3 regions of the Paenarthrobacter sp. NPDC057981 genome follow, and region 2 is predicted to be linked to each of the others. Evidence: riboswitches for the same ligand, from Rfam matches in the RefSeq annotation. Region 2 holds a riboswitch; each other region holds the start of a gene.
What was found. A riboswitch is a leader RNA that binds a small molecule or an ion and turns the genes downstream of it on or off. The one in region 2 is predicted to bind glycine.

Region 1: linked by a shared signal. The riboswitch ahead of gcvP (aminomethyl-transferring glycine dehydrogenase) and the one ahead of cycA (D-serine/D-alanine/glycine transporter) in region 2 are both predicted to bind glycine.
Region 3: linked by a shared signal. The riboswitch ahead of gcvP (aminomethyl-transferring glycine dehydrogenase) and the one ahead of cycA (D-serine/D-alanine/glycine transporter) in region 2 are both predicted to bind glycine.

What each region holds. Positions count from the first base shown of each region.
Region 1 covers NZ_JBHVQI010000017.1:12,069-14,333, forward strand. Annotated here, with positions in the region: gene gcvP (aminomethyl-transferring glycine dehydrogenase) at 1-1,245, opposite strand, end outside; glycine riboswitch at 1,423-1,520, opposite strand; gene ACFVSI_RS15225 (TetR/AcrR family transcriptional regulator) at 1,614-2,153, opposite strand; gene ACFVSI_RS15230 (MFS transporter) at 2,226-2,265, shown strand, end outside.
Region 2 covers NZ_JBHVQI010000006.1:133,067-135,331, forward strand. Annotated here, with positions in the region: gene ACFVSI_RS08730 (FAD/NAD(P)-binding protein) at 1-720, shown strand, start outside; glycine riboswitch at 794-892, shown strand; gene cycA (D-serine/D-alanine/glycine transporter) at 1,038-2,265, shown strand, end outside.
Region 3 covers NZ_JBHVQI010000020.1:73,572-75,836, reverse strand. Annotated here, with positions in the region: gene gcvP (aminomethyl-transferring glycine dehydrogenase) at 1-881, opposite strand, end outside; glycine riboswitch at 1,031-1,130, opposite strand; gene ACFVSI_RS16735 (PucR family transcriptional regulator) at 1,216-2,265, opposite strand, start outside.

The DNA.
Region 1 (2,265 bases), on a different contig from region 2:
GACGCCGCGCAGGTTGATCCCGCGGGCCTCGGCCGCTGCCACGATCTCTGCGGCGCGGCCCGGGACGCGAACCGTGACGGTGTCGAAGAAGGAACCATGCAGGACCTCGACGCCGGCAGCCTTCAGGGAGGCGGCCAGGGTGCAGGCGTGGCCGTTGGCGGTCTCGGCGATCGCTTTCAGGCCCTCCGGGCCGTGATAGACGGCGTACATCGAGGCAACGATGGCCAGCAGGGCCTGAGCCGTACAGATGTTGGACGTGGCCTTCTCACGGCGGATGTGCTGCTCGCGGGTCTGCAGCGCCAAGCGGTAGGCGGGGACGCCGGCGTCGTCCTTGGAAACGCCCACGAGGCGACCGGGCATGGAACGCTCAAGGCCCTTCTGGACGGCCATGTACGCGGCATGCGGGCCGCCGAAGAACAGCGGAACACCCAGGCGCTGCGCGGAACCAACGGCGATGTCGGCGCCCTGCTCGCCCGGAGGGGTGATGAGCGTCAGGGAAAGGAGGTCGGCAGCGACAGTGACGAGTGCGCCGCGTTCCTTGGCTTCGGCAATGACAGCGGAGTGGTCGAAAACGCGGCCGGAAACACCGGGCTGCTGGAGGACGACGCCGTTGATGGCACCCTCCGGGAGGCCGAGGGAAAGGTCTGCGACCTCAACCTCGAAGCCGAGTGCCTCGGCACGACCCTTTACGATGGCGATGGTCTGGGGCAGGCAGTCGGCGTCGAGGACGGTCTTGCCATCCTGGGCAGCCTTGTTCTTGTTGGCTCGGCGCATCATGAGGACGGCTTCGGCCACTGCAGTTGCTTCGTCGAGCAAGGAGGCGTTGGCGATCGGCAGGCCAACGAGGTCCTGGACCATGGTCTGGAAGTTCAGGAGTGCCTCGAGGCGACCCTGCGAAATCTCGGGCTGGTACGGCGTGTAGGCGGTGTACCAGGCCGGGGATTCGAGGATGTTGCGGCGGATCACCGGAGGCGTGACGGTGTCGTAGTAGCCCTGGCCGATCATCTGCACGGCCGTCTTGTTCTTGGAGGCCAGCTTGCGCAGTTCTGCCAGGACTTCAACCTCAGAGAGGGCGTCCTGCAGGGTCAGCGCGACGTCCTGGCGGATGTCGTTGGGAACCGCAGTGTCCACGAGGGCATCCACGGAGTCGTAGCCGACGGTCTTGAGCATGGTCTCAATGTCGGACTGGCGGCGGGCGCCGATATGCCGATCGACGAAGGTGGTGGAGGCAGAACTAACCGTCACGAAGGAACTCCAATACTTGGGTGGCGTTTGGGTACGCCACAGCGGCTCGGGTTCCTCCCCGCTCTGTATTGGACCTGAGAGTTTCCGCGACTTGTCAGGACAACGAATCGCTTGCACCGTCGGTGAGCACAGCATCCCATGCCAAGGGCACGGTCGCCTGCTGCTTTCCAGAGTTGCCTCGCCGCGGCGGTGCGTGGGCCTGAGAGATTCCTGGGGAGGGTTTGCTCCTACGGCGCCTGCATCACGTGCTTGCAGGACTCTCCCGCCGCAGATCAAAGGCTTGTTCAATTGTGCATGGGCGCCACACAGGACACGCCACAAAAGTTAATTGTCCTATGTGCAGGTCGCTGCGGCAAATGGAAGAAGCGTCACTTCCGCAGACGGTCCAGCACGCCCAACAGGATGTCGACGTCGGCCTCCCGGCCCGCATTTCCGCCCTCCTGTCCGCCTTCGAACATGGCGTTGAAATACAACCCGTCACCCATGTAGCTGACGGCTTTGGCGACCTCCGGTCCCACGTCCTCGGCCAGGACATCCAGCCATTGCTGCTGGATGCCGGCAAACCGACGCCGCGTTTCCTCGTGGGCCACCTCGGCGAGCCTGGTGGCGGCAACGAAGGCCCTGTCCATGGGCGTACCGCCCCACAGCGAGGTCCGGATGAAGTACGAGGCGGCTCCGTCCGACGCTGCCTTCATCCGCACGATGTCCTCTTCCGCCAGTTCATCAAGGCGTTCGAGCAAGGCGCTGATCAGGGCTTCCTTGTTGGGGAAGTGGTACAGCAGGCCACCTTTGGAGACGCCAGCGCGCTTGGCGACGGCGTCCAGGGTGGCTGCCCGCTCCCCTACCTCTATAAGGAGGGCTTCGAAGGCATCCAGAACGGCGTCCCGGGCAACTGGTTTTCGTGGCATGTGTACATCATTCCCTAAAGCTGTGCAGTCCTTGCATTTGTAACTGTACCGTCTGGACGGTATAGTTAAGGCATGTTCTCGCCGTCGTCAACCCAAGCACCCCGTTCCGTCA
Region 2 (2,265 bases):
CGGCGTGACCTGGACGCCGCGATCACCGCCTACTTGGACGACGACGCCCGACGCTCTTCGCTGGGCGAAGCGGACCCCGTAAAAATGGCCATCGGCGCACTCCACACCGGCCGGGCGATCCTCAAGACTGTTGTGGCCGACGGCGGCATCACGGACGAGTCCTGGTTGGCCGGTCTGCGCGGCTGGTTCGAATCGTTTGTCGAAGGACTGGCCAGCGGGCCGCCCGCGCTCCGCTCGGAGCAGCTCGCCGCCTTGGCGCGTGCCGGCGTCGTAAGTTTTGTTGGACCTGACCCCAAGTTCAGTGTCGATCGCAGCGCCAAGGTGTTCAGGGCGGCTTCGCCGTGGGTTCACGACGGGCCCGTGGAGGCGGAGACCCTCATTGAGGCGATGTCGCCGGCGAACAGGGTCGGCATCAATATCTCCCCGCTGCTGGAGCAACTCATGGCTGATGGCTTGGTGCGGACCAAGATCATGATGAGCGTCGAGGGCACACCCATGCAGACCACCGGCCTTGACGTTGAACCGCACCCCTACCGCCCCCTCGCGGCCAACGGATCTGTTACGGAAAACATGTACGTGCTTGGGCTGCAGTTGTCTGCGTCGCAGTGGGGCAATGCCATCGCCGCGGAGGCCCGTCCCCGCACCGGCCCCGCCTATGCCAGCGGGCAACGGACCCTGCGCGACGCCGATGAGATCGCCCGCAGCATTCTGGGACTCTAGAGCCCCCGGGTTGCGCCGCCAGCCAGCCTTCGCTACTGTGTGAGCTGCATCACCCGTTGGGTGTGCGCGCTTTTGATCTGCGGCGGGAGAGCCCTGCCGGTACATTTCGTCAGGCGCCGTAGGAGCAAACCCTCCCCAGGAATCTCTCAGGCCCATGTACCGCCGCGGCGAGGCAACTCTGGAAAGCAGTCCGGCCACCGGACTCACCGAAGGTGCAAGCAGGCCCATGCCTGCGGAAACTCTCAGGTCTACCTACAGAGCGGGGAGGAACCCGAATCAATGCGGCACCACAGTGCCGCCTGAACGACGGAGTTCCTTTGACGATTCATCCCACCACCGGCAACGACTCACCGCATCTCGAACGCCAACTCAGCAACCGCCACATCCAGCTCATCGCCATCGGCGGTGCCATTGGAACCGGCCTCTTCATGGGCTCGGGCAAGACCATTTCCGCAGCTGGCCCCTCCGTAATTTTCGTGTACATGATCATCGGCTTCATGCTGTTCTTCGTCATGCGCGCCATGGGCGAACTGCTCCTGAGCAACCTGAATTACAAGTCCTTCAGCGACTTCGCCGCCGACCTCCTGGGTCCCTGGGCCGGCTTCTTCACCGGTTGGACCTACTGGTTCTGCTGGGTCATCACGGGTATCGCCGATGTCATTGCAATTGCCGGGTACTCGGAGGAGTTGTGGCCCGGATTGCCGTTGTGGATCCCAGGCCTGATCACCATCGGCATCCTGCTGCTCCTGAACCTGGCAACCGTGAAGGCCTTCGGCGAGACCGAATTCTGGTTCGCGCTCATCAAGATCGTCGCCATCGCCGCCCTCATCATTGTGGGACTGTTCATGATCCTCAGCGGCTTCCAGTCCGACGCCGGACCGGCCAGTTTCACCAACCTGTGGAGCCACGGCGGTTTCTTCCCCAACGAGTTCATGGGCTTCGTTGCCGGTTTCCAGATCGCGGTGTTCGCGTTCGTGGGCATCGAGCTGGTGGGTACCACTGCGGCTGAGGCCAAGGACCCGGAGAAGAACCTGCCCAAGGCCATCAACTCCATCCCCATCCGCGTGCTGCTTTTCTACGTAGGTGCGCTCATCATCCTCATGTCCGTCACCCCGTGGACCCAGTTCGCCGCGGGCCACAGCCCCTTCATTGCCATGTTCTCCCTGGCAGGCCTCGGCGCCGCCGCCACGATCGTGAATCTGGTGGTGTTGACCTCCGCCATGTCCTCGGCCAACTCCGGCATCTACTCCACCTCCCGCATGGTGTTCGGCCTCGCCCAGGAGGGCGACGCGCCAGCCGTCTTCAGTGCGTTGTCCGGACGCAAAGTACCCCGCAACGCCCTGTTCCTTTCCTGCGTCCTGCTGCTGTCCGGCGTCGTCCTCATGTACGCCGGACAGGACGTCGGCAAGGCATTCGATATGGTCACCACCGTTTCGGCTGTCTGTTTCGTGTTCGTGTGGTCGATCATCCTGGCCAGCTACCTGGCCTTCAGGAAGCGCCGTCCCCACCTGCACGATTCCTCGGCTTTCAAGATGCCGGGCGGGG
Region 3 (2,265 bases), on a different contig from region 2:
CGCTCCATGCCGTTCCGGACGGCCATGTAAGCGGCATGCGGGCCGCCGAAGAACAGCGGCACACCGAAGCGCTGCGCGGTTCCGACGGCGATGTCCGCACCTTGCTCGCCCGGGGGCGTGATGAGCGTGAGTGCCAGCAGATCGGCAGCGACGGTGACCAGTGCACCGCGTTCCTTCGCCGCAGCGATCACGGGAGCGTGGTTGAAGACCCGGCCCGAAACGCCAGGCTGCTGGAGTACGACGCCGTTGATGTCGCCGTCGGGCAATCCGGCCGAAAGGTCCGCAACCAGAACCTCGAAGCCCAGCGCCTCGGCGCGGCCCTTCACGATGGCGATGGTCTGCGGGAGGAGGTCGGCGTCGAGGACGGTCTTGCCGTCCTTCGCGGATTTGTCTTTGTTGGCCCGGCGCATCAGCAGCACGGCCTCGGCCACGGCGGTGGCTTCATCCAGCAGCGAAGCGTTGGCGATCGGGAGCCCGGTGAGGTCCTGCACCATGGTCTGGAAGTTGAGCAACGCTTCGAGGCGGCCCTGCGAAATCTCGGGCTGGTACGGCGTGTAGGCGGTGTACCAGGCCGGGGATTCGAGGATGTTGCGGCGGATCACCGGGGGCGTGATGGTGTCGTAGTATCCCTGGCCGATCATCTGCACGGCGGTCTTGTTCTTGGCTGCGAGCTTGCGGAGCTCGGCCAGGACCTGGGTCTCGCTCAGCGCCTTCTGCAGGGTCAGGGGCGAAGACTGGCGGATGGAATCGGGGACGGCAACGTCCACCAGGCCATCAACCGAGTCGTAGCCGATCGCCTTGAGCATGGTGTCAACATCGGCCTGGCGACGGGCGCCGATATGCCGGTCCGCGAAAGCGGTTGGGGAGGATTGAACAGTCAAGAGGAACTCCAGGATTCAGGCGCCCAAGGGACGCCACGATGAATAGGGGTTCCTCCCCGCTCTGTATTGGACCTGAGAGATTCCGTGGACGTGGTTGTCCACTTGCACCGTCGGTGAGCCCGGTTGCCCGGACTGCTTTCCAGAGTTGCCTCGCCGCGGCGGTACATGGGCCTGAGAGATTCCTGGGGAGGATTTGCTCCTACGGCGCCTGACTGGATGTACCCGGCAGGACTCTCCCGCCGCAGATCAAAAGCGTGTGCGCCACATCAGTGACACGCTTCACACCATAGCCGGTGGCTGCGAAAAAGTGCAAGGCGGTTGTTTCCAACACGGCTCAACCGTGCATCGCCTCGTGGATCTGCAAGGCCAGCCATAGCTGCGCCAAGGTGGACGTTTCACCCATGTCCAGCCCCGTCAGTTCGCCGATTTTCCGGATTCTGTAGATGATGGTTTGCCGGTGCGTGAACAGCGCGGACGCGGTCTTTTGCCATGAGCGTTGCGAGTCCAAATAGGTTTTCAATGTGACCGTCAGGTCGCCGTCCTGGCGTTGCTCGTACGCAAAAACCGGGCCCAGGAGACGCTGCACCAACGCGGTTCCTTCCTCGAATCCGGTCAGCCCTAGCCAGCTCGGACCCTCCGCATAACGGGCCACTCCCAGCCTGTTGGCACGCGCCGAACCCAGCGCCCACAACGATTCCTGCAAGGCCTGCTGGAGCCCGGCGACGGTGGCCCCTGAACTGACCCCGATGGTGGTTCCGAACCCTGCGCAATGGACCAGCAAACCGTCCGCGACGTCCGCCGCGACCACCACGTGCAGCCTGTCGTTCCGCCGCAGGGAGGCCGCCTGGATGCCATGCCGCCAGAGTTCGACGTGAACGTTCGCCAGCCTGTCGCCGTCGTCGGCCGCAATCGAGGCGACCACGAACTCCTGGGGAGGCACCTCGAAAGCCGTCAACCGCCGCTCGATCTCCCCCGTACCAAGCCGGCCGTCGAGCGCCTGCAGCAGGAATTCGCCGGCCAGCCGGTGCCGGCCTTCGAGCGAGAGGACGATGCGCGCCAACTGCAGTCCCAGCACGGTTGCGGCATGCAAAAGCACGACGGCGTCAGGGTGCGGTTCGTTGCCGGGCAGCACCACCAGGAGCGCATTGGCATGAGTGGGAATGTCCATGGTGAGCACGTGCCGGCCATGGATCCGGTGCCACTGGAAGTTCTTGCCGGCCACGGACACGTGGCCCGGTTGCGGCGACCACTCCTCCACAAGGAAATCTGGCAGGGGATGGCCCTCCGGATGCCACGGATGCAGGCAGCGGCGGTCCACCACGAACAGCTCCGAATCCAGCTCCGTGGCCAACCTCAGGACCAGGCTTTGCCAGTGATCCTCGGA